2 regions of the Arthrobacter sp. UYP4 genome follow, and region 2 is predicted to be linked to the other one. Evidence: riboswitches for the same ligand, from Rfam matches in the RefSeq annotation. Region 2 holds a riboswitch; the other holds the start of a gene.

Region 1 (14,527 bases), 1.6 Mb from region 2:
CATCGCGATGTCGGCCATGGCCTCCCGGAACGCCGCGCCCATCTCCCTCGCCTACCCGGAACTGGCGTACGGCGAGGGCGGCGGGGCGAACGCCGTCAACGTCCTGCTCGTCGACATCCGCGCCTGGGACACGCTCGGCGAGATCACCGTGCTCGCGATCGCCGCCACCGGCATCGCGAGCCTGATCTTCATCCGCGGACGCGGTGACCGGAGGCGACGCGCCGATGACGTCGAGGACGGATCGGTCGACCGGGGCCAGGAGCCGCTGAACGCCGGGGGCCGGGAGTCCGCCGCCCGCCTGCTCGCGGCCCGCTTCGCCGATGTTCCGCGGGACCCCTGGCTCGTCGCGGGCAGGACCCTCGCGCCCGAGCGGCGGTCGATCATCTTCGAGGTCATCACGCGCCTGCTCTTCCACACGATCATCCTCCTGTCGATCTACCTCCTGGTCGCCGGCCACAACCTCCCGGGCGGCGGGTTCGCCGGCGGGCTCATGGCAGGGATCGCGCTCGCGGTCCGCTACCTCGCCGGTGGACGGTTCGAACTCGCGGAGGCCAGCCCGGTCAGCGCCGGCGCGTTGCTCGGCGTGGGGCTCGCGATCGTCTCGCTGACGGCCGCCGCCCCGCTCCTGTTCGGCGGAGCGGTCCTCGAGAGCTACATCCTGGAGTTCTGGCTGCCGGTCTTCGGCGACGTGAAGTTCGTGACCTCGACCGTCTTCGACATCGGCGTCTACATCATCGTCGTCGGTCTCGTCCTCGACGTCCTGCGCAGCCTCGGGTCGGAGATCGACGAGCGCAGCGAGACCGAGGGCCCGGTCGAGGAACACCCCGGCTCCGATGCCCTCGTCCCGCCCGCCGTGGAAGGAGCACAGCCATGACCGTCAACATCACCCTGATCGTGCTGATGGCCGCCTTCTTCGCCGCCGGGATCTACCTGCTGCTCGAACGGAGCCTGACCCGCGTGCTCCTGGGCCTGATCCTGATGGGCAACGGGGCCAACATCCTGATCCTCGCGATGAGCGGAGGCGGCGGGAAGTCCCCGCTCTACGTCGCGGGGACACCGGCCGAGGGGTATACGGACAGCCTGCCGCAGGCGCTGATCCTGACGGCGATCGTCATCACCTTCGCCGTGACGGCCTTCATGCTGGGCATCATCTACCGCTCGTGGGTGCTGGGTCGCGAGGACAGCGTCCAGGACGATCCCGAGGATCGCCGCGTCGCGGACCAGGACAGCTACGACTACGAGGACGACGCCGACATCGCTGCCGATACTTCCGAATTCTCCGACGACGAGGGCTCCGCGACCGTGCCCGACGGCGGGCCCGGGCCCGACGGGCCGACGGCCGGGGTCCGCCGATGATCGCCGCCGACCTCGCGCCCCTCGCCGTCGTCCTGCCGTTCCTCGGAGCGGCGGTCACCTTCATCCTCATCCGTCACTCCCGCGGTCAGCGGGCCGTGAGCATCACGACGCTCAGCGTCACCCTGTTCATCGAGGTCGTGATGCTCCTCGCCGCGCCCTCGGAGGGGACGCATGCGGTGAGGCTCGGCGGGTGGGAGCCACCCTTCGGCATCGTGCTCGTGGTGGACCAGTTCTCCGCCCTGATGCTCGTGGTGTCGTCCGCCGTCAGTCTCTCGGTGCTCATCTACGCCACGGGCCAGGGGATGTCCGACGGCGACGAGGACGGACCGGTGTCGATCTTCCACCCCACCTACCTGATCCTCGTGGCCGGGGTGTCCAACGCGTTCCTCACCGGTGACCTCTTCAACCTGTACGTGGGGTTCGAGATCCTCCTCACCGCGAGTTACGTCCTGATGACCCTGGGCGGCACGGCGCCGCGCATCCGCGCCGGGGTGACGTACGTCGTCGTCAGCGTGGTGTCATCGATGCTCTTCCTGATCGCCATCGCGATGATCTACGGGGCGACCGGCACGATCACCATGGCGGACCTCGCCGTGAAACTGGAGGCCGTGGACCCGGCGACGCAGATGGTGCTCCACCTCATGCTGCTCGTGGCGTTCGGCATCAAGGCCGCGGTCTTCCCGCTCTCCTTCTGGCTCCCGGACTCCTACCCCACCGCGCCGGCACCCGTGACCGCCGTGTTCGCCGGCCTGCTGACCAAGGTGGGCGTCTATGCCATGGTCCGCGTCGAGACCCTGCTCTTCCCGGGCGACCGCATCAACTCCCTCCTGATGGTGGTCGCGCTGCTGACCATGGTGGTGGGGATCCTCGGAGCGCTGGCCCAGGCGGAGATCAAGAGGCTCCTGTCCTTCACGCTCGTCAGCCATATCGGGTACATGGTCTTCGGGCTCGCCATCTCGACGCGGGTGGGCCTCGGAGCGGCGGTCTACTACGTGGCGCACCACATCACGGTGCAGACGAGCCTCTTCCTCGTCACGGGCCTGATCGAGCGCCGGGGCGGGACGGCCAACATGGACCGGCTCGGCGGGCTGGCGAAGCTGTCACCGCTCCTCGGGATCCTCTTCTTCCTCCCGGCCATGAACCTCGCCGGCATCCCGCCGTTCTCCGGTTTCCTCGGCAAGCTCGGACTCATCCAGGCGGGAGTGGCCCTCGGGACCCCCCTGGCGTACGTGCTGGTGGCCGGCGGAGTGCTCACCAGCCTGCTGACGCTCCTGGTCATGGCGCGGGTCTGGAACAGGGCGTTCTGGCGCAGCCCGGCCGACGCGGAGGACCCGGATCCGATCCTGCTCGCCAGCAAGGCCGACGGCTCCAGCGTGGGTACCTCCCGCCATGTGACGGGCGAGGACACGGGACGGTTCGCGGGCAAGGACCCCGTGACGCTGCTCCCGGGCACCATGACCGGTCCCACGATCGGGCTCGTGGCACTCGGGCTCGCCCTCACGTTCCTGGCAGGGCCGCTGTTCACGCTCAGCGACGACGCGGCCTCCGAGATGCTCGAGCGCACACCCTACATCGAGGCCGTCCTCGGGCCGGGGGCGGACGGATGAGCCGCCAGCGCATCCCCCTCATCACCGAGCTCCCGCTCGTCGTCTGGCTCGTCCTCGTCTGGGGGGCGCTCTGGCAGGACTTCGGTCCCGGGAACCTCGTCTTCGGGGCGATCATCGCGTACGGGATCGTCAACTTCTTCTACCTGCCCCCGGTGGAGCTGACGGGCCGCTTCAACGTGCTCTGGCTCCTGCCGTTCATCGGCCGGTTCCTCCTCCAGCTCGTGTTCGCGAGCGTGCAGGTGTTCTGGCTCGCCATCAGCAAGGGGCCGTCCCTCCGGAATGCGGTCGTGGCCGTGGAGCTCCGGAGCCACTCGGACTTCCTCGTCACGGCGACCGGTCACGCGATCTCGCTCATCCCCGGGTCCCTCGTCCTCGAGGTGGACCGCTCCACCTCGACGCTCTACCTGCACTGCCTCGACGTCGAGACGGAACAGCATGCGGAGGCGGTGCGTGCCGAGGTCCTCGCGACGGAGGCATGGCTCATCCGCATCATGGGGAGCCGGGCCGATCTCGCCGCGCTCCGGTCCGAGGAGGCACGGCGATGACGGCGGTCATATATGTTGTCGGCGGAATACTCTCCGTCGCGGCCGTCCTGGCCGTGTACCGGGCGGTCCGCGGTCCGTCGATCCTCGACCGGGTCCTCGCCCTCGACGTCATCGTCGCGATCATCGGCGCGGCGTTGGTGCTGAACATGGTGGTGAACCAGCATCTCGACAACCTGGTCCTGCTCGTCGCGGTCTCGCTGATCGGGTTCATCGGGTCCGTCACGGTGGCGCGGTTCGTCACGGACAGGAAGTAGCGCCATGGTCGACGTCGTCGTGTCCGTCCTCCTGATCGGCGGAGCCCTCATGTCCCTGGCCGCGGGAATCGGCCTCGTGCGCTTCCCGGACCTGCTCTCGCGGATGCACGCAGCCACCAAGCCGCAGGTCCTCGGTCTCCTGCTCTTCCTGCTGGCGCTCGCGGTCGACTCCGGGAGCTGGGCCCTGGTCCCGCTCCTCGTGCTGTGCTGGGTGTTCCAGCTGCTCACGAGCCCGGTGTCCGCGCACATGGTCGGCCGGGCGGGCTACCGCACGCGGCACCTCCGGCGCGACCTCCTCACGCTCGACGAGCTCGACGACGTCGTGGCGCATGCTGCGGGGGACCGGGCGCACCCCGGGTCCCGCCGCTCACCGGACGCACCCGTCGAACGGGACGACGACGCTTCCTGAGCAGCCGGGACGGGCTGCCCGGTGTCCGGTCGTCCCGCCGGACCGATACCTCCGGCACCCGGAGGCCCCGGACCGATACCTACGGCGCCCGGAGCGCCGCCCGGTGGCGATGCTTCGGTACCGGAAGGTAAGGTTGCTTCATATCGACGGGTCGACACGACAGTGCAGGGTGGTGGAATGGACGAGCAGCGGAACGCCGTGGTCATCGAGGACGACGCCGACATCCGCCAGCTCCTCGTGATCGTCCTGTCCTCACGGGGTTTCACGGTGCACGAGGCCGTGACCGGCGCCGAGGGGGAGCGCCTCGTGGAGACCGTCGACCCGCAGCTCGTCACACTCGATCTGAACCTCCCGGACTCGGACGGCATCGATGTCTGCGCCCACCTCAGGGTCGGGTCGGACGCCCACATCCTCACGATCTCCGCGCGGCCGCCACAGCTCACGGAGGAGCAGTGCCTGGCCGCAGGGTCGAACCACTTCATGGCCAAGCCCTTCAGCCCACGGCTCCTCGGCGCGTACCTCGACGGTGTCTTCCCCCGGGCGAGCGCCGCCTGACCGGACGTCCCGGGCCCGCGTCGGGGCTTCGGCGGAGGACCCCCCCCCGCCGGGACGTCGGTCGACCACGGCTGCGTCCCGCTCCCGCAGGATGTCAGGACATGCGGGCCCGCCAGTCCTCGGGCACACGCCCTGCCGGTCCGGGCACCGGCTGGTCCGAGGGGTGGCTGGTCGGCGCGGCGAGCGGGCGGCCCTCGACGAACTCCTGGACGCGGTAGTCCCAGAACCAGTCCTCACCCGGTTCGAAGGACATGACCACCGGATGCAGGGTGTCGGCGGCATGCGCGGAGGCGTGCCGGCCGGGTGAGCTGTCACAGCAGCCCACATGCCCGCAGGCGGCGCAGCGGCGGAGGTGGACCCACCAGCCGCCCGAGTCCCCGCATTCCTTGCAGCCGGTACCCGAGGGGTGTGCGCCGGTGTCGATGGCGTCCGTCATGGCCGTCTCCTGTCGTGGGGTCGTGCCGGGGGAAAGCCGCCGGGTGCGCCGAAGGCCCCGGCGGCGTCGTCCGGACGCGCTGCCGCGGCCACGAATCCGTCCGGACGCACGAGGTAGAGCATGCCGGGCCGGAGCGGGGTCGCCCCGACCGTGGGGAAGACGTGGAGGGGCAGGTCGAGGTCCTCCGCGGCGGCGCGCGCCCGCCGTACCGCGGTGTCGTCCGGCGCGTACAGATGCAGCTGCCAGGCAGCGGTGCGCAGCGCATCGAAGTTCGACCCGGTCCAGTGCAGGCGCCGCCCCACGACGGCGTCCCGTCGTCCGGGCCGGTTCCCTCCGTCCATCCGGTAGTGGATGCGGATCTGGCCGAGGTAGCCCGCGAGGCGCCGTCCGACCGGCAGGCGGGGGAGGAGTGCCACGCCGAGGGGCAGGACGATCCGCGGTGCGTACCTCCGCACGAGCCCCACCGCTGCCGAGCGGGACGTGACGCCGCGGAACACGAGGTCCGTGGTCTTCAGGAGACGCACGGCCACGGGCCGGCGCTCGGTCTCGTAGCGGTCGAGGAGCGTGGCGGGCGCGCGCCCGGAGATGACGTCGTCGAGCTTGAAGGCGAGGTTGTGGGCGTCCTGCAGTCCCGTGTTCATGCCCTGCGCGCCGACAGGGGAATGGACGTGGGCCGCATCGCCGGCGAGGAGCACGGCGCCGATGCGGAAGCGCGCGGCGATCCTGTGGTGGACGCGGTAGGTGGAGAACCAGCGGGAGTCCTCGTAGGTGACCCCGAACGTCTCCGCCATCCGCCGCCGGGCGAAGGCCTCGGTGATGGCGGCGGCGTCGTCGCCGGCGACTCCGATGAGCCGCTGGCCGTTCCTGCCGCCGTGCGACCGCATGGGGAAGGCGAGGAGGAACTCGGCGGCACCCTGGCGGATGTTGACGGAGGCGGGGGCGAGTCCGCTGACGCCGAGCGCATCCACGAGGTAGAAGGTCTGCCTGCTGGTGGTGCCCTCGAACGCCGTACCGGTCGAGGTGCGGACGGTCGACGACGCCCCGTCGCACCCGACGGCGAAGCGCGCCCGGAGGGGCGAGGAGCCGCCGGGCCCGTCGACGACGGCGAGGACGCCGCCGTCCACCTGCTGCAGCGACGAGACCCGGTGCCTCCACCGGACGGACCCTCCGATCGCGCCGAGGTTGTCGGCGAGGATGCGCTCGTTGGCGCTCTGCTCCAGGATGTACATCCCGGGGTAGGGCGTGAGTCCGCGCCCCAGCCCTGTCAGCGGGATGGGCGCGAACGATCGGCGCTCGAAACCCTGCCGCAGGGATGCGGCACGGACGGCCTCCGCGAGCACGCGGTCGACGACGCCGAGCTGGTCGTAGATCTCCATGGACCGCGAATGGACGCCCAGGGCCCTGGACTCCCGCGTGGGGCCGTCCTTGCCGTCGAGCAGCGCGACGTCGAGGCCCAGCGTCACCAGCCAGTTCGCCAGCATCAGGCCGGTGGGGCCCGCGCCGACCACGAGGACGTCCACGGCCTCCCGGCCGGTCCCGTCCTCCGCCGTGGTCATCGCCCGGACCGCCGGTTCAGCGGTCGAGCGTCGTGCAGACGCAGGCCCGGTTGCCCTCTGCATCGGCCAGGACGGTGAACGACGGCGCTGCGGCGTCGTCGACCACGGTGCCCCCGGCGGCGACCGCTGCGGCGATACGTGCTTCCGCCGCGTCGTGCGGTACCCAGACGTCGAGGTGGAAGCGCTGCCGCGGTGTCTCGTGCGCCCCGGTGTGCTGGAACCAGAGCAGGGGCACGCGCCCGGTCGGGTCGACGACGTCGTCCCCGGCCACGGCGTGTGCATCGCCGGTCAGCAGGGCGGCCCAGAACGGGCCGATGGCCGCCGGGTCGGCGGTGTCGAGGGCGAGTTCGACGACGGTGGGCGCTGCAGGATCGGCACTGATGCCCCGCCGTCCCGCCAGGTCGCTGATCCGCCGGGCGAGGTCGACATCGCGTCCCGTCACGCCGGAGGCGTCGTGGCTGACGAGTGTCAGATCGACATGGGGGTAGGCCAGGGCGATGTCCGGATGATGGCCGGCCGCCTCCGCCAGTTCACCGACCCCCGAGACGAAGGCCAGGCCGGTGGTGAAGTCCCCGGTCAGGAACCGGGCGTGCAGGGCCTGCGGCAGCTTCCGCCAGTCATCGAGGCCGGCGTCGAGGATCTCCTGCGTGCTGAGGATGGTCATGCCGCCAGTATGTCGCGGGCGCGCGGGGAGGGGAAGAGAAGGTCCCGGACCCCTGCCGGACACCTTCGGGAGGCATCCGGCAGCGGTCCGACCGGGCACCGGGCCCGGTGTCGATCGGGTACCTGCCGATCGGGTACCTAGAGTGCCCCGCCCGTCGTCCGGTTCTTGTCGAGGAGCGGATCGTCCAGGACGTCGGCGGTCCTGCCGGGCTCACCGGCTCCTGTTCCCGACCCCTCGGTGGAGACGCCCTCGTCGACCGGAACGAGCGTCTCCGCGCCGTGGGGCGAGAGGCCGTCGTCCGCGCCGGTGTACACCTCCGCGGCGCCGCCGTCCGCGGGCGTGATGGTGGCATCGGGCGTGGTGTCCCCGGTCGGTGCCTGGCTCTTCTTCCCGGCGGCGACACCGGCGGCCGCTGCGGCAGCTGCCAGGCCGATACCGGCTGCGACCTTGCCGGAGATCCCGGCCTTGCCGCTGTCACCACGGGACGCGGCGGCAGCCTCCACACCGGGCTCTCCGGCAACCGTGCCGGAGCCCACCGATCCGCGCCAGGCTCCGGTGGCATAGCCTTCGTCCTCGATGAACGCCTTGAACCGTTCCAGGTCGCCCTCGGCCTGGTTCTCCACGACGTTGAGCTTGTCGCCGATCTTCTCGACCAGGCCCTCGGGCTCGTACTCGAGCACCAGGTGGACCTGGGTCTGCCCGCCCCCGACGTCCTCGAACGACACCGAACCGGCATTCGTCGCGCCCTCGGTCGCGGCCCACGACACCCTGGCGTCCGGCACCTGCTCGAGGATCCTCGCTTCCCACTGCCGGCGGATCCCGCCGATCTCCACCACCCAGTTCAGGCGCTCCTCGTCGAGCTGCGTGACGGATCTGACGCCGCCCATGAAGTGGGGGAACTCCTCGAACTGAGTCCACTGGTTGTAGGCCACGCTGAGGGGTACGTTGACGAGAATCCGCTTTTCGACCTTCGTGCTCATGGCATCTCCTTCGGTTGGTCCGTGACATGACAGACAGGGATGACTGCCCATCCCAATTCATAAGCACGCTTAGCGTAACGTCAGAGCCCGCGGATTGGCGAGGCCCGGGGGCTGGAGAGCAGCCGGCGTCGCGCTGGTCGCACGCGTCGGACGGGATCATGCAATCAGCGAGAATCGCAACGATCGGCGCTGTGGGAAGCTAGTACTATCTGATGATGCTGAAACCCTCGACGTCGGCGTCGGTCCCGTCCGGGCTCTTTCGCGTCCCGTTCGCCGTTGCGGCCTCCTTCACCGTCCTCACCATCGGGACGGCCGTGGGCTTCGGACTGCCCCTGCGCGACCCGGACGGCTTCCTGGGTCCCAGCTATGTCCGCCTCCCCGCGATCCTGGCGCTGATGGTCCTCGCCGACGTCGCCCCACGGACGCTGCTGAGGCGGCCTTCCGTCCGCACCATCCATCGAGTCGCGGCGATCGAGTTCCATCGCCGCTGGCCCGTGTCACGGCTCGTGGTGACAGCCATGGGGCTGCTCACGTTCTACCTCGCGTACGTCTCGTACCGGAACATGAAAAGCTTCCTGCCGTTCGTCCGCGATCGGGTGGCGGATCCCCTCCTGCAGGCGAGCGACCGGTGGCTCACGGGCGGGCACCACCCGGGCGACGTGCTGCAGCAGATCCTCGGGACCGGGGTCAGCGCACATGTCCTGTCGAGTGTGTACGTGTCCTATCTGATCTTCGTCCCGATGTCCGTCGCTGCGGCCCTCGTCTGGTCCCGGCAGCTGTCGCAGGGCGCGTGGTACGTCGCCGCGCTGTCGTTCAACTGGATCCTCGGTGCGGCGAGCTACTACGCGATTCCCTCCCTCGGCCCGATCTTCGTCGAGCGGACCCACTTCACGGACCTGCCCCGCACGGCCGTCACGGATCTCGGGGAATCCCTGTACCGGAGCCGGGTGCGCGTCCTCGCCGATCCGCACGCCACGCAGTCGGTCCACGGCATCGCGGCCTTCGCCTCACTCCACGTCTCCGTGGTCTTCACCGCGGCCCTGGTGGCGCATCTGATCCGCCTGCCGGTCGTCCTGCGGGCGATCCTCTGGACGTACCTCCTGCTCACCGCCCTCGCCACCGTCTACTTCGGGTGGCACTACCTCGTCGACGTGATCGCCGGCTTCGCCCTGGGCGCGGTCGCGACGTGGCTGGCGTGGCAGGCGACCCGACCGCGCAGGCTCCTCCGCGACCTCCCGGTCGTCGAGGAGACGAAGGTACCCGCCTGAGGCCTCCGTCGCGCTCGCGGCCTCGAAGCACCCCTCGGGCGTGCGGCCGGCCGCAGGACGGACCCTCCGCGGGAGGCCGGAATTTGACTCCCGGTTCCGCACGGTTCAGGGTTTTATGTCAGTCCCAGTCCTCCACCCACGCGATCGCCGCGGCATCCCTGCATGCCCGCGGCCGCGGAAGGAACATCCACCCCATGCAGAACTCCGCATCCTCGGCGCCGCCCTCCACCCAGCACGCCGCTGGAGACTCCAGCCGGCCGCCCCACCTCACCCGGGCGCTGAGCAACCGCCACATCCAGCTGCTGGCCATCGGTGGTGCCATCGGCACGGGCCTCTTCATGGGCTCCGGCAAGACCATCTCCCTCGCCGGGCCCTCGGTCATCTTCGTGTACATGATCATCGGCTTCATGCTGTTCTTCGTCATGCGCGCCATGGGCGAGATCCTGCTCTCGAACCTCGAGTACAAGTCCTTCAGCGATTTCGCCGGTGACCTCCTGGGCCCGTGGGCCGGTTTCTTCACCGGCTGGTCCTACTGGTTCTTCTGGGTGGTCACGGGTGTCGCCGACATCGTCGCCATCGCCGGCTACGTCGACATCCTCGCCCCCGGCACCCCGCTCTGGATTCCGGCACTGGCCACGCCCGTGGTGCTCCTGCTCCTGAACCTGCCCACCGTGAAGGCCTTCGGTGAGGCCGAGTTCTGGTTCGCGATCATCAAGGTCGTGGCGATCCTCGCGCTGATCGGGACCGGCATCGTCATGATCGCCACCCGCTTCACCTCACCGGGCGGCTCGGTCGCGGACCTCGCGAACATCTGGAACGACGGCGGCATGTTCCCGCACGGACTCTTCGGCTTCATCCTCGGCTTCCAGATCGCCATCTTCGCCTTCGCCGGTATCGAGCTGGTCGGCACCGCCGCCGCGGAGACCAAGGACCCCGAGAAGACGCTGCCCCGTGCCGTGAACTCCATCCCCATCCGTGTACTGCTCTTCTACGTGGGAGCCCTCACGGTGATCATGGCGGTCAACCCCTGGCGGACCATCGATGCAGCGAACAGCCCGTTCATCGGCATGTTCACCCTGGCGGGCCTCGGGGTCGCCGCCGTCGTCGTCAACCTCGTGGTGCTCACCTCGGCGGCATCCAGCGCCAACTCGGGCATCTACTCGACCTCGCGCATGGTCTACGGCCTCGCGCAGGACGGCAACGCCCCGACGTCCTTCGGGAAGCTCAGCCCACGCAAGGTGCCGCAGAACGCGCTGCTGTTCTCCTGCATCTTCCTGCTCGCCGGCCTGATCCTGCTGTACTCGGGCGACTCCGTGATCGGCGCCTTCACCGTCGTCACCTCGGTGGCCTCGGTGCTGACCATGTTCGTGTGGTCCATGATCCTGCTCAGCTACCTGGCGTTCCGGCGCCGCCGGCCCGAACTGCACGAGCGCTCGACGTTCAAGATGCCGGGTTCGGCCTTCATGCCGTACGTGGTCCTGGCCTTCTTCCTGTTCATGCTCTTCGCGCTGGCACAAGCCGAGGACACCCGGCTGGCCCTGGTCGTGACACCGCTGTGGTTCATCCTGCTGGGTGCTGCCTGGTACCTGAACCGCAGGACACCGCTGCAGCAGGCCCGCATCGAGGAGCACAAGGCGACACTGCGGTCCGAGCGCTCCGCCGCTGCAGCCCGCTAGTCCCGCTCCATCCAATACGTGAGGACCGTCCCGCAGGGGGCGGTCCTTCGTCGTCCCGGGGTGTGCACAAGGGGGGATGTCATACTGCTGGGATGGCCAAGAACAGGATCCTCCGCGGCCGTGGCGTCCTCGCAGCCCGTCTCGACGACGACCTGAAGGAGCGGCTGCGCGCCGCCGTGGTCGATCCCCACCTCCTCCTCGCGGGCAAGGCCGCCCTCGCGGCTGCCCTTGCCTGGACCTTCGCGCTCGCCATCCCGGGAGAGGCCTCCCGGTATCCGTACTATGCTCCGCTGGGCGCCCTGCTGGCGATGTACCCGACGGTCGCGGGAACGCTCAAGTCAGGTCTGCAGACGGTCGCCGGACTCACGATCGGGATCGTCCTGGCTCACATCGCGGTCTGGGCGGGAGACCCCAACTGGCTGACGATCGCCTTCGTCGTCGGAGCGGGCGTGCTTCTCGCCGGCCCCCTGAAGAGGACTGCGGGCGGCGGCTCGGGGATCGCGTCCGCCGGGCTGTTCGTCCTGGTCATCGGCAACGAGAACCTGGGGTACTCGCTGGGCTACTTCGTGCAGACCGTCGTGGGCGTGGGCGTGGGCGTCGCCGTCAGCGCGCTGATCCTGCCGCCGCTCAACCTGAACGACGCGGTGGGGCAGATGAGCCGGCTCCGCAGGACGGCTGCACGTCAGCTCCAGGAGATGGGCGAGGCCCTGCAGGAGGACTGGCCGGCGGACGACCCGCGCTGGCCCGAACGGCGGGACGACCTCACCGCCACGGCACGGAATGCCCGCGAGGCCCTGCAGTTCGCGGACGAGAGCAGGAAGGGCAATCTCCGGCGGCGCTTCCACCCGCACGACGCCCGCCGCGACCACCGGCACGTCGAGGTCCTCGAGACCGTGGCGATCCACACGCTGAACATCACCAACATGCTGCAGGACGCGCTCCATGGGACCTCCCGTGAGCACCCCCTGCCCGCCGCGGTCCGGCCGCCCCTGCAGCAGGCGTTCACCGCCGTCGGCGACGTCCTGGACCTGTGGACGGTGGAGGACCTCGACGCCGAGGCGCTGCAGGTCGCCGAGCGGAGCCTGAAGGACCTCGAGATCAGCGCGTACGAGACCTCGTCGAAGGAGGTCCCCTTCGGTGCTGCGGCCGCGATCGGCATGAACCTGCACCGCATTCTGCAGACGGTCGCACAGGAGCAGCGGACCGACGGGGCCGACTGAACCCGGGAACGACGAGGGGCACCCCGGAGGGTGCCCCTCGATCCCCACGGGGCTGCTCAGGTCAGGTCGCGGCTCTTCGCGAACCGGTCGATGGCCTTCTGCGTGGAACGGTTCGTCAGCACCTGGATGGTGGTGCTGACCGCACCCGAGATGATCGCGAAGACGAGGGCCGAGCGCAGCGTGTTCTCCAGGCCGTCCTTGCTCTTCGGCGGCGCTTCGCCCGTGATCCTCTCCCAGAGGAAGTCGACGAGCTTGGTCCCCACATAGCCGGCGCCGACACTCATTCCTGCGCCGAGCAGCTTGAACAGTACGTTCATGGTCTCTCCTTCTTGTCCGATACTCCTGCGCCTAGCCTAGCGGCGGTGCGTACCCCGCCGCAGGGACGATCCGGCCCGCAAGCGGTTCCGGAGGTGCGGGGCCGAGCCCGGCGTCGCGGTCCACCGGTGTAGGATCGGTAGCGCTCAACCAACAAGCGACAGGGGAGCGCCGATCCGCAGCATGCTGCGGGGACGGGCGCTGAGAGTGCGGACCGCCGCAGACCCTCGAACCTGATCCGGCTAGTACCGGCGAAGGGAGTCGAGTTCTCAGAGTGCACGGCGCTGCTCCGGCGGCCCCGGCACTATCCCCTCCTGTACCTCAGGAGGATTCACCATGGCATCATCCACCGCCCTCAAGACCACCTCCGGGCGCACCCGCCAGTGGCGCGTCGTCGACATCGTGGTGGCCTCGGTCATCGCCGTCGCCGTCGGCGTCCTGTTCTTCGCCTGGTCCGCGGGATACTCCGGCATCAGCCTGCTGACGGCCGGTTTCCCGCCCCTGGCGGGCCTCTACTCCGGGGGCTGGCTGATCGCCGGCGTCCTCGGGGGACTGATCATCCGCAAGCCCGGTGCCGCCCTCTACTGCGAGATGCTCGCGGCGGCTGTGTCCGCCCTGATCGGCACGCAGTGGGGCGTGGGCGTCCTCGTCTCCGGAGCGATCCAGGGAGCCGGCGCCGAACTGGTCTTCCTGCTCTTCCTGTACCGGAAGTGGAACCTGCCGGTCGCGTTGCTGGCCGGCCTCGGCGCGGGCCTCGCCCTCGCGATCAGCGAGAACATCCTCTACAACGCGCTCTGGACCTTCGAGTTCAAGCTCCTCTACACCGTGTTCGCGGCCATCTCCGGCGTCGTCATCGCGGGCCTGCTCTCGTGGCTGGCCATGCGGGGCCTCGCGAGGACGGGTGCGCTGTCCTCCTTCGCCGCGGGCCGCTCGGCGGACGTGTGACGGCAGCACACCCACCGGCCGCGGGGGCCGTGCAGGTCAGCGCCCGCGGCTGGGGCTGGCGCCACGCGGGCCGGAAGGCCTTCGCGGCACGCCACCTCGACCTCGACATCGGGCCGGGAGAGCGCGTGCTGCTCCTCGGGGCGTCCGGGGCGGGCAAGTCGACCGTGCTGCACGGACTCGCCGGGGTGCTCGGCGCGCAGGACGAGGGCGAACAGGAGGGCGGACTCCTGCTCGACGGCGTCCCCCCGGCCGCGGCGCGGGGGAGGGCTGGGCTGGTGCTCCAGGACCCCGAGACGCAGGTGGTGCTCGCCCGCGTCGGCGACGAGGTGGCCTTCGCCGCCGAGAACCTCGCCGTGCCCCGCGAGGAGATCTGGCAGCGCGTCGGCAGGGCGCTCGACGACGTCGGCCTCGACCTCCCGCTCGACCACCCCACCACCGCGCTGTCCGGGGGGCAGAAGCAGCGCCTCGCGCTCGCGTCCGTCCTCGCGATGGAGCCCGGGCTGCTCCTGCTCGACGAACCCACCGCGAACCTCGACCCCGACGGCGTCCTCGAGGTGCGGGACGCCGTCGTCCGCGTCCTGGAGCGCACCGGTGCCACGCTCGTCGTCGTCGAGCACCGCGTGGCGGTCTGGGCCGATGTGGTGGACCGCGTGATCGTGCTCGACGCCGGGGGAGGCGTCCTCGCCGACGGTTCCCCCGCGGACATCCTGGGGCACGAGGCCACGCGTGCCGGGCTGGCAC
Region 2 (14,527 bases):
GACCAGCGTCCGCGGCTCCACCCGGCTGGAGGCCAAGAAGCAGCGCCGCCGCGAGTCCCGTGACACGGGCCGCCGCCGCCAGGTCATCACCGAGGCCGAGTTCCTCGCCCGCCGCGAATCCGTGGACCGCCAGATGATCGTCCGCCAGCGCGATGACAGGATCCAGATCGGCGTCCTCGAGGACGGCATCCTCGCGGAGCACTTCGTGTCCAGGACGCAGCAGGACTCGCTGATCGGCAACGTGTACGTCGGCAAGGTGCAGAACGTGCTGCCGAGCATGGAGGCGGCGTTCGTCGACATCGGACGCGGCCGCAACGCCGTCCTGTACGCCGGAGAGGTCAACTGGGACGCGGCCGGCCTCGACGGCCAGCCGCGCCGCATCGAACTCGCGCTGAAGTCGGGCGATCCCGTCCTCGTGCAGGTCACGAAGGACCCGGTGGGCCACAAGGGTGCGAGGCTCACGAGCCAGATCTCCCTGCCCGGCCGATACCTCGTGTACGTGCCCGGCGGCTCCATGACCGGTATCTCCCGCAAGCTGCCCGACGTCGAGCGCAACCGCCTCAAGCGGATCCTCAAGGACCGCCTGCCCGAGAACGCCGGCGTGATCGTCCGGACGGCGGCGGAGGGTGCCAGCGAGGAGGAGCTGACGCACGACATCAACCGCCTCCGTGCCCAGTGGGAGGAGATCGAGCGCAAGGCCGGCTCGACCAAGACCCTGGCGCCCGAACTCCTCTACGGCGAGCCCGACCTCACCATCAAGGTGGTCCGCGACGTCTTCAACGAGGACTTCTCCAAGCTCGTCGTCTCCGGCGAGGAGGCCTGGGACACCATCGAGGCCTACGTCATGTACGTGGCGCCGGACCTCGTCGGCAGGCTCGAGAAGTGGACGGGCGACGAGGACATCTTCGCCGCCTCGCGCATCGACGAGCAGATCTCGAAGGCCCTGGAGCGCAAGGTGTTCCTGCCGTCGGGCGGCTCGCTCGTGATCGACCGCACCGAGGCCATGACCGTGGTCGACGTCAACACGGGCAAGTTCACCGGCAGCGGCGGCAACCTCGAGGAGACCGTCACGAAGAATAACCTCGAGGCGGCCGAGGAGGTCGTGCGCCAGCTGCGGCTCCGCGACATCGGCGGGATCATCGTGATCGACTTCATCGACATGGTGCTCGAGGCGAACCGCGACCTCGTGCTGCGCCGTCTCGTCGAATGCCTCGGCCGTGACAGGACCAAGCACCAGGTCGCCGAGGTGACCTCGCTGGGGCTCGTCCAGATGACGCGCAAGCGCATGGGCACGGGCCTGCTCGAGGTCTTCGGCGAGGACTGCGAGCACTGTGCGGGCCGCGGCGTCGTCACCCACATGGAGCCCGTGGAGCACCGCCGTTCCGTGCCTGCGCCCGACAACCAGCAGCAGCTGCGCCAGGACAAGCCGTCCCGGAGCGAGCGCAAGCGCAACCGGGGACGCGGCAACCAGCAGGACGAGGGCATCGCACTGCCCCCGGCCCCCGTGGCCGAGACCCCTGACCGCGCGGCGAAGGCCGAAGCGGCCCGGGCCGCGCTCGCCAGCATCGCGGCCGCCACGCACCACGCCCACGAGGAGCACGCGGAGCAGGCCCCTGCCGACGCCGACGTCCAGGTCACGGAAGCCGTGCTGACGATCAACGGCGAGACGGTGACACTGCCACGGGCGGAGAGCCGTCGGCCGGCCGTCGAGGAGGCCCAGGAGGCGCCCGCGACGCGCCTGACGCTGGACAGCCTGAGCGAGGCCTTCAACCGCCGGCCCGCCGATGTGGACGTCCCGGCCGTCGACGTCGCGCCCGTTGGCGACGGCGCCGCGGCAGACGGCGACCGCGAGGAGGCCGCCGAGGTCCGGGCGGTCCCCGCGACCAGCGCCGCACCTCCCGTCGTCGTTCCCGCGCCCGAGGCGCCGGCGCGCCGGTCCCGGCCGCGACGCCGGGTCGCCCGCAGCGCGCAGGGTGCTGCGGACACCACGATCGAGACCCAGGGTGCCGAGACCGCCGCCGAGCCCTCCGGGACGCGGCACGTCGCGAAGGCCGGGCCGATCGCGCGGAAGCCGGAGCTATCCGGTGCGGAGCCGCTGATCTTCGGCGTCGGCGTGCCGGCGTCGGAGCTGTAGCAGCTCCACGCACGACGGATCGGCAGGCACGCGAAGGCCGGAGTCCCCAGGGGCTCCGGCCTTCGCGTGTCCCGTCCATGGGCGCCCGGCTGCTATAGGCTGGTCGGTGACACGGGGTGCCCTGCCGGATGCAGGGCTGAGATCACACCCGTCGAACCTGATCTAGTGGGCCTCGCGCCCGTGCCTAGCGGAGGGATGTCAGTCATGGACACTGCCCGAACAGCGTGCGATCCGATCTCCGGGATCCCCAACATCCTGAGCATCGCCGGCTCGGATCCGAGCGGCGGCGCCGGGATCCAGGCGGACATCAAGAGCATCAGCGCCACGGGCGGGTACGCGATGGCCGTGGTGACCGCCCTGACGGCGCAGAACACCCGCGGCGTGACCGCGGTGCACATCCCGCCCACGGATTTCCTCCGGCAGCAACTCGACGCCATCGCCGAGGACGTGCGCATCGACGCCGTGAAGATCGGGATGCTCGGTTCCGCCGCCGTGGCGCGCTGCGTCGGCGCATGGCTCGACCACGCCCGCCCGCCGGTCGTCGTGCTCGATCCGGTCATGGTCGCCACCAGCGGTGCGCGGCTGCTCGACGACGACGCGGTACGCGCCGTCGTCGACCTCGCCCGGCGTGCGTCGCTGGTGACCCCGAACATCGCGGAGCTCGCCGTCCTCGTCGGAGCGGACCCTGCCGCCTCCTGGTCCGCAGCACTCGAGCAGGGGAGGGTCCTCGCGGTCCGGCTCGGCACCCGGGTGCTGGTGAAGGGCGGGCACCTGCCCGGCGAACGATGCCCGGACGCCCTCGTCCCCGCCCCGCAGGACGCAACGGGCGGCCCGGACACCGTGGTCCTCGACGGCTGCCGGGTGCCGACCGAGAACACGCACGGTACGGGCTGCTCGCTGTCGTCCGCGATCGCCACGCGGGTCGCCGTGACCGGCGACTGGCCCACGGCGGTGCGGGAGGCGAAGTCCTGGCTCGAAGGGGCACTGCAGGGCGCCGACCTGCTGGACGTGGGAGCAGGCAGCGGACCGGTGCACCACTTCCACGCCGGACCTGATCCTCGCGCGCACCAGCGCTTCACGGAGCTCGCCTGGCGCGACATCGGGGAACTGCGCAGGAACCTCCTGGAGCTGCCCTTCCTCACCGCGCTGACGGAGGGGGACCTTCCCGCGACCGACTTCGCCTACTACCTGCAGCAGGACGCGCTGTACCTCCGCGACTACTCCGCCGTCCTGGCCCGTGCCGCCGCCATGGCGCCGGCCGAGGACGAGCAGCTGTTCTGGCTGACCGCGGCGACGTCGTGCCTGCAGACCGAGGCGGAGCTGCACCGGACCTGGCTGTCGGGGAAGACCGGCATCCGGGCAGGGGAGGGCGATGCGGGTCCCGTCACCCGCGCCTACTGCGACCACCTCCGGGCCGTCGCCGGGCGGGGATCGTACGCGGAACTCGTCGCCGCCGTCCTGCCGTGCTTCTGGCTCTACGCAGCGGTCGGCGACCACGTGCAGGAGAGGGTGCAGGAGAGACCGCAGGGAGGACCCGGAGGCCACGGCCCGTCCGGCACGCATCCCTACGCCGCATGGATTGCGACCTACGCCGACCCCGGCTTCGCGGAGGCCACCGCGCGCGCCAAGCAGATCGCCGACGGCGCGCACCGACGGGCGTCCCCGGTCGAACGCACGGCGATGCTTGCGGCGTTCCGCTGGTCCGCCGCCTATGAACGGGACTTCTTCGACGCCCCGAGGGCCCGCGCTGCCGCGCGCCGAGCGCCCGCTGATTTGCGGGAGGGCGCTGTACTGGCGTAATCTGAACCCTCGGTGCACTTGCCTGTCAACCGGCATGTCCGGCGGCAACTGCGCAGGATTCGCAGACTGGGATGTCCAGCAGACACGAGCGGCCTCCGGGCGGCGACGTCGAAGGCACCAGTGCGGGTCCCGCACGACGAGCAACCCCAGGATTGCCGCCGAGGCGCACCCAGGTTTTTTCATCAGAAGTCAAGATTGTCGAGAGAAGTGAGTTCCCAAGTGGTGTACGCGATTGTCCGCGCAGGCGGCCGCCAAGAAAAGGTTTCTGTAGGAGACCTCGTTACCCTTGACCGCGTCACCGGTCAGGCAGGAAGCACGTTCAAGCTTCCCGCCCTCCTTCTGGTAGACGGCGCCAAGATCACCTCCGCAGCGGAGGACCTCGCGAAGGTCACCGTCACTGCCGAGATCGTCGAGAATCTTCGTGGACCGAAGATTGTCATCCAGAAGTTCAAGAACAAGACCGGCTACAAGAAGCGCCAGGGTCACCGTTCGGAACTGACCCGCGTCAAAATCACAGGCATCGCGTAGTCCCTTCGGGCTACCGATCGGTCACGTAGACACTTCAGCGAAGGCAGGCATAACTCATGGCACATAAGAAGGGCGCAAGCTCCACTCGCAACGGCCGCGACTCGAACGCACAGTTCCTCGGCGTCAAGCGCTTCGGCGGCCAGGTCGTCAAGGCCGGCGAGATCATCGTCCGCCAGCGCGGCACCCACTTCCACCCGGGCGCCAATGTCGGCCGCGGCGGCGACGACACCCTGTTCGCACTCGAGGCAGGTGCCGTGGAATTCGGTACCCGTCGTGGACGCAAGGTCGTCAACATCGTGGGCGCGGCAGCAGAGTAGTCTCTGCCAGCACACGGTGCACCAAGCATTCGGGTGGGGTGAGCCTCTATGGCTCGCCCCACCTTCTTTTAAGCCGACCCGACTCGGCACAGTGAAGCATTTGTAGAAGGAGACCGACGTGGCGAGTTTCGTTGACCGCGTAGTCCTGCACGTATCCGGAGGCACCGGCGGCCACGGCTGCGTCTCTGTCCACCGCGAGAAGTTCAAGCCCCTCGGCGGGCCCGACGGCGGTAACGGCGGCGACGGCGGCAACGTCATCCTCCGCGTCGACCACCAGACCACCACGCTCCTCGACTACCACCACGCCCCCCACCGGCATGCCACGAACGGCGGCAACGGGATGGGTGACTGGCGCGGCGGCAAGAACGGGGAGACCCTCGTGCTGCCGGTGCCGGACGGCACCGTGGTCAAGTCGAAGGACGGCGAGGTCCTCGCCGACCTCGTCGGTGAAGGCACCGAGTTCGTCGCGGCGGCCGGCGGCCAGGGCGGCCTCGGCAATGCCGCGCTGTCCTCGCAGAAGCGCAAGGCCCCGGGGTTCGCGCTGCTCGGCATCCCCGGTGACGAGCGGGATGTCGTCCTCGAGCTCAAGTCCATCGCGGACATCGCCCTCGTAGGCTTCCCCTCCGCCGGAAAGTCCAGCCTGATCGCCGCGATGTCGGCGGCCCGCCCGAAGATCGCCGACTACCCCTTCACCACGCTCGTGCCGAACCTGGGCGTCGTCGAAGCGGGTTCCACGCGCTTCACCATCGCGGACGTCCCCGGCCTGATCGAGGGTGCGAGCGAGGGCAAGGGCCTCGGCCACCACTTCCTGCGCCACGTGGAGCGCTGCGCCGCCCTCGTGCACGTGCTGGACTGCGCCGCCCTCGAGACGGACCGCGATCCGCTGAAGGACCTCGGCATCATCGAGCGTGAGCTCGAGAAGTACTCGGTGGACATGAGCTACGCAGGGCCCGACGGCGACGTCGTCCCCCTCAACGAGCGCCCGCGCCTCGTCGCCCTCAACAAGGTGGACGTGCCGGACGGACGGGACATGGCGGACTTCGTCCGTCCCGAGCTCGAGGAGCGCGGCTATCGCGTCTTCGAGGTGTCCGCGTCGAGCCACGAGGGACTGCGCCAGCTCGGGTTCGCCATGGCGGAGATCGTCGAGAACGCGCGCAGGACCGTTGCCGCCGCACCTCCGAAGGTCGCGCCGCCCGTGCTGCGCCCCCGAGGCGTCAACGCCGCACCGTTCCGGATCCGCCTCGAGGAGAAGGACGCCCTTCCCCTCTTCCGCGTGCTCGGCGAGAAGCCCGAACGCTGGGTCAAGCAGACCGACTTCACCAACGACGAGGCCGTCGGCTACCTCGCGGACCGCCTGGCCAAGGTCGGTGTCGAGGAGGAGCTGTTCAAGGTCGGCGCCAAGCCCGGCGACACCGTGGTGATCGGCGAGGGCGACGGCGTCGTCTTCGACTGGGAGCCCACGATGATGGGCGGCGCCGAGCTGCTCGCCGGACCGCGCGGTTCCGACCTGCGCCTGGCCGAGTACGTCCGGCCGACGCGCGAGCAGAAGCGTGAGGAGTACCAGGAGCGCAAGGAGGCGAAGGCTGCCGCCCGGGCCGATCTCGAGGCGGACCGCAAGGCCGGCATCTGGACCGAATCGGTGCAGAAGCGGACGCGGCCTGCCCCTGCGCCGCAGGAAGCGGACGGCGAGTCCGAGGGCTAGCCGTGGGCCTGGACACGTCACTGCATCCGCTGGCCTCCCGGGCGGGACTACCGTCCGCGCGGAGGATCGTCGTCAAGGTCGGTTCGTCGTCCCTGACGTCCGTCTCGGGCGGCATCTCCGGCGAGGCACTCGTGGGCCTCGCCGATGTCCTCGCCGCGCGGCGCACCGCGGGGACCGAGGTGATCCTCGTGTCCTCCGGTGCGATCGCGGCAGGTCTGGCGCCGCTGGGTCTCGCCCGGCGTCCCGCGCAGCTGTCCACGCAGCAGGCCGCAGCGAGCGTCGGCCAGGGCCTGCTGATGGCGCAGTACTCGCAGGCCTTCGCCGCGCACGGCGTGACGGTGAGCCAGATCCTGCTGACCGCGGACGACCTGATCCGGCGGTCCCACTACGCCAACGCGCACCGGGCGATGGAGCGGCTCCTGAACTTCGGCGTCGTGCCGATCGTCAACGAGAACGACACCGTGGCCAGCCATGAGATCCGCTTCGGGGACAACGACCGCCTGGCCGCCCTCGTCGCCCACCTCGTCAAGGCGGAGGCACTGGTGCTCCTCAGCGACGTCGATGCGCTCTACGACGGCCCACCGAGCGAGGGTGCCCTGCGCATCCCGCTCGTGGAGTCGCCGGCCGACCTGGACGGTGTCACGATCGGGCGTGCAGGCAAGGCGGGCGTCGGCACGGGCGGCATGGTCACGAAGGTCGAGGCCGCCACCATCGCGGCGGCCTCCGGCATCCCCGCGCTCGTGACGTCCACAGCGAATGCCGCCGCTGCGCTGCGCGGCGAGGACGTGGGCACCTGGTTCACGGCGACCGGCAAGCGGCAGCCCATCCGCCTGCTCTGGCTGGCCCACCTCGCGAGGGTCCTCGGCACCCTCGTGCTCGACGACGGCGCCGTCCGCGCCGTGGGGGAGCGGCGGCGGTCCCTCCTCCCCGCGGGAGTGGTCGGCGTCTCCGGCGTCTTCGAGGCCGGTGACCCCGTGCAGCTCGTGAGCAGCGACGGGACCGTGGTGGCGCGCGGACTCGTCAACTACAGCTCGTCCGAGCTGCCGCGCATGCTCGGACGCTCCACGCATGATCTCGCGGAGGAGCTGGGCGCCGAGTACGAGCGTTCCGTGGTGCACGTGAACGACCTCGTGGTGCTGCGGCCTGCCGCCGCGTCATAACCCGACCTCCGGGCGTCCTCCGAACCGGCTCCTCGCTAGACTGCTGGGATGACCGATCTGCAGGCTGAGCCCACGACCGCCCGGACCGACGACACGCCGTCGCTCACCCCGGAACAGCTCACCGCGGCGGTCCACGCGATCACGGACCGGGCCAGGACCGCCTCGAGGATCCTCGGCCGGGCGAACCGCGCCCGCAAGGACCGCGTGCTGCTGGCGATCGCCGACGCGCTGGTCGCCCGGCGGGACCTCGTGCTGGCCGCCAACCGGGCCGACGTCGAGCGCGGCCGTGCCGCCGGGACCTCCGACTACCTGCTGGACCGGCTGAGCCTGGACCCGGAGCGCATCGGCCGGCTCGCGGATGCACTCGCCCAGCTGGCCGCCCTTCCTGATCCCGTCGGGACCGCCGTGCGTGCGGAGACGCTGCCCAACGGGCTCCGGATGCGGCAGGTCCGGGTGCCCCTCGGCGTGGTCGCGGCGATCTACGAGGCCCGCCCGAATGTCACGGTCGACATCGCCGGCCTGGCCCTGAAGAGCGGGAATGCCGTGATCCTCCGCGGGGGCAGCGCGGCCGCCGCCACGAACGCGGCGCTCGTTGGCGTCATCCGGGACACCCTCGAGGACCACGGGCTGCCCGACGACGCCGTCCTGACCATCGACGAGTTCGGGCGGGAGGGCGCCCGCGTGCTCATGGAGGCCCGCGGACGCGTGGACGTGCTGATCCCGCGCGGCGGACGCGAGCTCATCCAGTCCGTCGTCACGAACGCCCGGGTCCCCGTGATCGAGACCGGCGAGGGCAACGTGCACATCCTCCTCGACGAGAGCGCCGACGAGGAGATGGCCGTCGACATCCTGCTCAATGCCAAGACGCAGCGCCCCAGCGTCTGCAACACGGTCGAGACCCTCCTCGTGCACAGCCGCTCCGGAGCCGCTCCTGCAGTCCTCGCCGCCCTCTCGCGCGCCGGGGTGACGCTCCACGTCGACGACCGCTCGCGTGCGTTCCTGCCCGAGGGGACGGCTGCTCCGTCGGCGACCGACGACGACTGGAACCGCGAATACATGCAGCTCGACCTCGCAGTCCGCACCGTGGACAGCGTCGACGAGGCGCTGCAGCACATCCGACGCTGGAGCACCGGGCACAGCGAGGCCATCATCACCAACAGCCTCGCGTCCTCCGAGGAGTTCGTGGCCGGCGTGGACTCCGCCGCCGTGCTGGTCAACGCATCGACACGGTTCGTCGACGGCGGCGAACTGGGCCTCGGGGCCGAGGTCGGCATCTCCACGCAGAAGATGCACGCGAGGGGACCGATGGGGCTGGCCGAGCTCACGACGACCAAGTGGATCGTGCAGGGCGAGGGGCACGTCCGGCGCTGACGGACCTCCCGTCGGCGGAGCCCCGTGCCCCGTTGCGCGTACCATTGGAGGAAATGCCCACGCCGGACCGGAACCACCGGCAGAACCTGACCCGACAGAGGAACCACGATGCTCTACTCCCTCGGCAGCGCACTGCTGGCGAACGAAGCCATGGAAACCCACTCCGAGCTGCCGATGCCGGCGATCGCGTACGGATTGATCGCCATGGGTGTCCTGCTCACCCTGATGATCGTGACGATCTCCTTCTCCAACGTGCGCAACCGCCACGAGGCCGTCGAAGAGCACATCGACCCGCACAAGCAGCACGCGAACAACCACGATCACGGCGAAGCGAACCGGCACTAGCAGTCCTGGTGGCAGAGGGTATCGAGCGGGACGTCATGGGTGGCCTCCGGCAGCGGCATCGTGATGGTTCGCCGTGGCGCCTCGGCGTCATGGGCGGCACCTTCGATCCGATCCACCACGGTCACCTCGTGGCCGCCAGCGAGGTCGCATCGGTCTTCGATCTGGACGAGGTGGTCTTCGTCCCGACGGGCCAGCCCTGGCAGAAGGCCGACAAGGACGTCACGGCGGCCGAGCACCGGTACCTGATGACCGTGATCGCCACGGCGTCGAACCCCAGCTTCACGGTGAGCCGCGTGGACATCGACCGGCCGGGCCCCACCTTCACGATCGACACGCTGCGCGACCTGAAGGTCGAACGGCCGGATGCGCAACTGTTCTTCATCACCGGCGCGGATGCCATGGCCCAGATCCTCACGTGGAAGAACGCCGAGGAACTCTGGTCCCTGGCGCACTTCATCGGGGTGACGCGGCCAGGGCACGAGCTGAACGGCCGCGGGCGCGACGTGAGCCTCCTGGAAGTGCCGGCCATGGCGATCTCCAGCACCGATTGCAGGCGCCGTGTGGGCGAGGGCAAGCCGGTCTGGTACCTGGTGCCCGACGGCGTCGTGCAGTACATCGCCAAGCACCGGCTCTACCGGCGCGACATCCGGCAGGAGGGCGCACCGTCCTCGGGCGTCGAGGGCGAGAAACAACCGACTGGATGAATCAGCGATGAGCAAGGCAGAGGACGCCGTACGGACGGCCGGGTCGCAGGGAACCGACCGTCCAGCGCCAGGAGCGCAGGAGTCGGAGATCTCCGCACGGAACCGGGAAGCGCTGGGGGCCCTGCGCGCCTTGGCCGAGCACCAGGCCGCCCTGCTCGAGGGTGTGCGTGTCGAACTACCGACCCGCAGGCAACTGAGGCTGCTGCGGTCGCAGGGCAGGGCTGTCGCCCCCACCGCCGACGGCGTGTCGGCGGTCGCCGTCGACCCGTCGGTCCGGCTGGACGCGGCGGGCCCTGCCGTCGGCTATGGTGCGTCCCTGGCCGTGCGCTCCACCGAACCGTTGCCGGGCGGGCGCAGGGACCGCCGTCGGCAGCAGCAGGCACAGGCGGACGACGGCGCGCGGCGACCCCTCGCCGATACGGCCTCCCGGGGGACGGATACGCGCCGCGTCGAGGACATGAGCATCGAGGAGGCCCTCGCCAGGCGCAACGCGCTGATCGAGGACGCCGCCGCGCACGCGGCCGGCCTGCAGGCCGCGGCCACCGACGACCCGTTCTCCGTGGACCCCGCGATGCTGGCACGCCAGCAGGCGCTGGCCGAGCGGGCGGCTGCCCTCAACGCCCGCGCCCGTAATATCCAGGAGGTCGCGGCGCAGGGTCCGCCGCAGCCGTCCGTCCCCCATGATCCGACCGCGGCACACAACCTCTCGTTCGTCGCGCCACCCGAGTTCGTCCGGCTTCCGGGCGGCACGCGATCCGTCCTGCGGGCGCCGTCGACCTCGCTGATACCGGTGGTCATCCCACGTCCCGAGCGGAACCCCGCCACGGGCGAGGGCGTGTCTGCAAGCTCTTTAGACGGCGGCCCGACGGAACCGATCGGGGCCCGGAGCGCGTTCGGCCTGGAGCCACTCGACGCCATGACCGCCGGCCTCGGACGGCTGCGCCGGCTGCGCTATATCCAGTATTCGTTGCTCGGGGTGGGCGCAGCAGCGCTCGTAACCGGGATAATAATGACCGTCAGCTCCCTCAATGGGTGAAACCGCTGGCACCACACAAGGAGATCAGTGAGCGCTACCGAACAGTCCATCGGCATTGCCCGCACCGCGGCGCACGCCGCGGCGGACAAGATCGCCCAGGATATCGTCGCCCTCGACGTCAGCGACAGGCTGGCGATCACGGACGTCTTCGTCATCGCGTCCGCGCCGAGTGAGCGGCAGGTCAATGCCATCGTCGACGGCATCGAGGAGGAACTGTCCAAGCAGGGCCTGAAGCCCGTGCGGCGTGAGGGGCGCAGTGAGGGCCGCTGGGTCCTCCTCGACTACGCCGAGGTGATCGTCCACGTCCAGCACGAGGAGGACCGGGTGTTCTACGCCCTGGACCGGCTCTGGAAGGACTGCCCGTCCGTGGACCTCCAGCTCGAGGGTGAGCTGCAGACCTCACCACAGGTCGTAGCAGCCGACGACGCCGCGGAGTGACGCGGAACCCCCACACCCATCCGGCGGCCCGGCGGATCATCTTCTGGCGCCACGGGCGCACGGAGTGGAACCGGTCCGGATTGTTCCAGGGCCAGGAGGACATCGACCTCGACGACACGGGTCGTGAGCAGGCTGCGCGCGCCGCAGAGGTCCTCGTCACGCGGCAGCCCTCGATGATCATCTCGTCCGACCTGCGGCGCGCGGCCGACACCGCCGCCGCACTGGCCGGTCTCAGCAGCATGGACGTCTCCTACGACGTGCGGCTGCGTGAGACCGACGCCGGCGAGTGGCAGGGACTGTCCTTCGCCGCCATCAACGAGCAGTTCGCGGACGACAACGCCGCCTGGCGCGGGGGAGACCCCGAAGTGCGGGCCGGTGGTGCGGAGAACCGGATCGAGGTGGGACAGCGCATGCTCGCCGCGGTGACGGATGCCGTCGCCAGCATCGCGCCGTCGGAGACCCTCGTGGTCGTCAGCCACGGTGGAGCGATCAGGGCAGCCCTGGCCGCCCTGATGGGGCTGCCCCCGGAGCGCTGGGGTGCCCTTGCGGGACTCTCGAACTGCCACTGGTCGGAGGTGCACGAGGTTGTCGGCAGATCCGGAGCGCTGTTCTCGTGGCAGTTGACCGAGCACAACGTGGGTCTGGGGTCGCTTCCCGTGGAGCCCCTGGAGGGCTGAGATGCCCGAACGGCCGATTTGGCGAAGTCGCGAGAATTTACTAGACTGGTCAAGTTGCTTCGGCGGGGTGAAGGCCTCCTGGAGCAGCACGGCACGGGGCTATGGCGCAGCTGGTAGCGCACCTGCATGGCATGCAGGGGGTCAGGGGTTCGAATCCCCTTAGCTCCACCACGAACCGCTGGAATCAGGGTGAAGGTCCTGATTCCAGCGGTTTTTTTCTTGCCCTGAACTACGGGATGCACTCCTTCTGCCATCCCCGACGAGGTCCTGTTCGAGTGATGCCCTCAGCCTCCGACGCCCGATCCTGTTCCCCACAGCGGATGACTCGCGATCACCACGCCAAGAAGGAGGGTCGTCGCTCCGACACTGCAAGCGTCCCAGCGACTGACGGACCGATGAGCGTGAAGCTGCACGCCCAGCGTCACCAGCTGGGCACCCAGGAGCAGTAGTGCCCAGACGATCACCACCCACCCTCCGAGCCACAGAAGCGTCGAGACCTGCTCGGCCGCCTCACTGATGAAACCGATCCGCTCGGCCATCAGGAGAGCGGCCCCACCACCCAGGGCCAGCACCGGCGCAACGACCGGCACGACCGGCACGACCGGCAACCGACTCGCAGGGGCTCGATCCATGCAGTCAACCTACGCTCGAGCTGTGCGTCGAGCAACGGTATGAACGGTGCACGCGTCACCCTCCCACCCGACCCGGCAACCCTGTCCGACGGCGCTGCCCGTGCCCGTGCCCGGGACGTAGGACGGAACGCGACCTCCCACCGGTTGACGATTCCGCTCGAGAGCAGTCAGAGCGAGTCCAACCGGCGCAGCAAGGGCCGCAGTTCATGACGATCGATCTGCACCAGGGATTCGACGTCGCGGCCGAGGAACTGCCGGAGGACTCGGCGATAGTCCGACGGGGACAGACCCGTGTTGTGCAGGGCCTGCCGTACGTGGACTGCCTCGGCCAGTCGGAGCCCGACAGTGATGGAACGCGAACGTCCTGCTGCGTGGACGGTCGATCCTGCAGGGAGGACCGACAGGGCGTGAACAGGACGAAGATCGAGATCGAAGCTCATGGGTCCGACGGTAGGCAGGGATGCTGACAGCCATCGGGAGATCGCGTGTCAGCGGCGTGAACGCAGCCTGTACTGATGGGAACCGAATTCCGGCCGATCACGGTGTCCGTGGAACGGTGCCGCTACGCTGCCCGTCACGATCGGTGCATCCGGGGACCGAAAGCGTGGGCGAGGAGATTCCCGGCATGAGGATTGGGCAACCACAGCAGCTTGTGCTCACGTCCGTCGGTCATCCTGATGTGCAGGCGGGAAGAGCTGATTCCGTGCCGATAGTCGAGGGAGTCGATATCGTCGCGGCCGAGAATCAAGGCCTTCGGCTGACCGTCGAGCTCGCCCTCCCAGGTGTCCTTCTCGACCACGACCACCGCGCCTGGTGCGGGTCGACCACTGGCGAATTTCTTGCCCGCCGCCTGCACTGCGAGGAGCCCCAGACCTCCTGCCGCAGCGACGGCACCGCCCATCGCACCACCTTTCACGGCGGACCTCAGGGTGAGCTCACGCCGACCGATCCGCACCACGTGATGCGGCGTCAGCCGCAGTTCACCATGGCCCCAGTTCAGCCAGCCCGTCGTGCAGGAGTCCGCCAGGAGGGTGATCCTCATCCCTGCTCCCGCCCAGAAGGTCCTGACAGCACAAGTGAAGTAGGCATCGAGCTCCATTCCGAGAGGGACTGTCGAACAGGGACGCTCCCGGCACTCCCGTGCACGGGAGCCGGCGTGGGCGCCCTGATGCTGTAGAAGCTACGGGGGAGACCTGCAGCGCGCACGAGTACCACCCACCCCACCCGGCCAGCCGGATACCCGCATCTCCCGGCCCACTACGTCCTGTGCGCACCAGCAACAGCCCGTATCCCAGGGGCGGACGATCTCGTACCGCTGGCGTCCAGGCAGCTGGCCCACGGACCAATCGACGTCGGGACGAGGACGCAGGACAGGACTCACCCCCGGCTCCGCCCGCCTCAGGTGGTCGTGAGGTGAGCTCGCCAATCGACACCGTCAACTCCGGGTGATAGTCGGGTCTCCACGTGACGTCCGTTGTCTCACTCGCTCCTGTCGGTCGTTACTGGAGGGCGAGGCGGGGGTCGAGTCCGTAGTGGGCGGGGGCGCCGAGGTGGTCGCGGAGGGTGGCGCCGTCGTAGTCGTGGTGGTAGACGCCGCGCTCCTGCAGGAGGGGGACAACTTCGTCGACGAAGGTGTCGATGCCGTCCTCGTTCACGTCGATGGACACCCAGAATCCGTCGCAG

Evidence for each region. Region 2 has a riboswitch for thiamine pyrophosphate ahead of thiD (bifunctional hydroxymethylpyrimidine kinase/phosphomethylpyrimidine kinase). Riboswitches for the same ligand answer to the same signal wherever they lie in the genome.
Region 1: linked by a shared signal. The riboswitch ahead of AC0Z9V_RS08430 (ECF transporter S component) and the one ahead of thiD (bifunctional hydroxymethylpyrimidine kinase/phosphomethylpyrimidine kinase) in region 2 are both predicted to bind thiamine pyrophosphate.

What each region holds. Positions count from the first base shown of each region.
Region 1 is NZ_JBXAVU010000001.1:1,797,507-1,812,033, reverse strand. Features, by position in the region: gene AC0Z9V_RS08505 (Na+/H+ antiporter subunit A) at 1-874, shown strand, start outside; gene AC0Z9V_RS08500 (Na(+)/H(+) antiporter subunit C) at 871-1,356, shown strand; gene AC0Z9V_RS08495 (Na+/H+ antiporter subunit D) at 1,353-2,963, shown strand; gene AC0Z9V_RS08490 (Na+/H+ antiporter subunit E) at 2,960-3,508, shown strand; gene AC0Z9V_RS08485 (MrpF/PhaF family protein) at 3,505-3,762, shown strand; gene mnhG (monovalent cation/H(+) antiporter subunit G) at 3,767-4,171, shown strand; gene AC0Z9V_RS08475 (response regulator transcription factor) at 4,349-4,726, shown strand; gene AC0Z9V_RS08470 (UBP-type zinc finger domain-containing protein) at 4,821-5,162, opposite strand; gene AC0Z9V_RS08465 (FAD-dependent monooxygenase) at 5,159-6,718, opposite strand; gene AC0Z9V_RS08460 (4a-hydroxytetrahydrobiopterin dehydratase) at 6,735-7,382, opposite strand; gene AC0Z9V_RS08455 (SRPBCC family protein) at 7,520-8,362, opposite strand; gene AC0Z9V_RS08450 (phosphatase PAP2 family protein) at 8,575-9,630, shown strand; gene AC0Z9V_RS08445 (amino acid permease) at 9,825-11,306, shown strand; gene AC0Z9V_RS08440 (FUSC family protein) at 11,399-12,526, shown strand; gene AC0Z9V_RS08435 (DUF4235 domain-containing protein) at 12,583-12,843, opposite strand; TPP riboswitch at 12,994-13,118, shown strand; gene AC0Z9V_RS08430 (ECF transporter S component) at 13,178-13,786, shown strand; gene AC0Z9V_RS08425 (ABC transporter ATP-binding protein) at 13,783-14,527, shown strand, end outside.
Region 2 is NZ_JBXAVU010000001.1:149,837-164,363, forward strand. Features, by position in the region: gene AC0Z9V_RS00605 (Rne/Rng family ribonuclease) at 1-2,134, shown strand, start outside; TPP riboswitch at 2,237-2,347, shown strand; gene thiD (bifunctional hydroxymethylpyrimidine kinase/phosphomethylpyrimidine kinase) at 2,339-3,934, shown strand; gene rplU (50S ribosomal protein L21) at 4,154-4,462, shown strand; gene rpmA (50S ribosomal protein L27) at 4,519-4,779, shown strand; gene obgE (GTPase ObgE) at 4,898-6,481, shown strand; gene proB (glutamate 5-kinase) at 6,484-7,641, shown strand; gene AC0Z9V_RS00635 (glutamate-5-semialdehyde dehydrogenase) at 7,690-9,012, shown strand; gene AC0Z9V_RS00640 (hypothetical protein) at 9,121-9,357, shown strand; gene nadD (nicotinate-nucleotide adenylyltransferase) at 9,393-10,061, shown strand; gene AC0Z9V_RS00650 (hypothetical protein) at 10,069-11,097, shown strand; gene rsfS (ribosome silencing factor) at 11,125-11,535, shown strand; gene AC0Z9V_RS00660 (histidine phosphatase family protein) at 11,532-12,212, shown strand; tRNA gene AC0Z9V_RS00665 (tRNA-Ala) at 12,308-12,383, shown strand; gene AC0Z9V_RS00670 (hypothetical protein) at 12,497-12,844, opposite strand; gene AC0Z9V_RS00675 (hypothetical protein) at 13,012-13,284, opposite strand; gene AC0Z9V_RS00680 (hypothetical protein) at 13,419-13,943, opposite strand; gene AC0Z9V_RS00685 (NtaA/DmoA family FMN-dependent monooxygenase) at 14,344-14,527, opposite strand, start outside.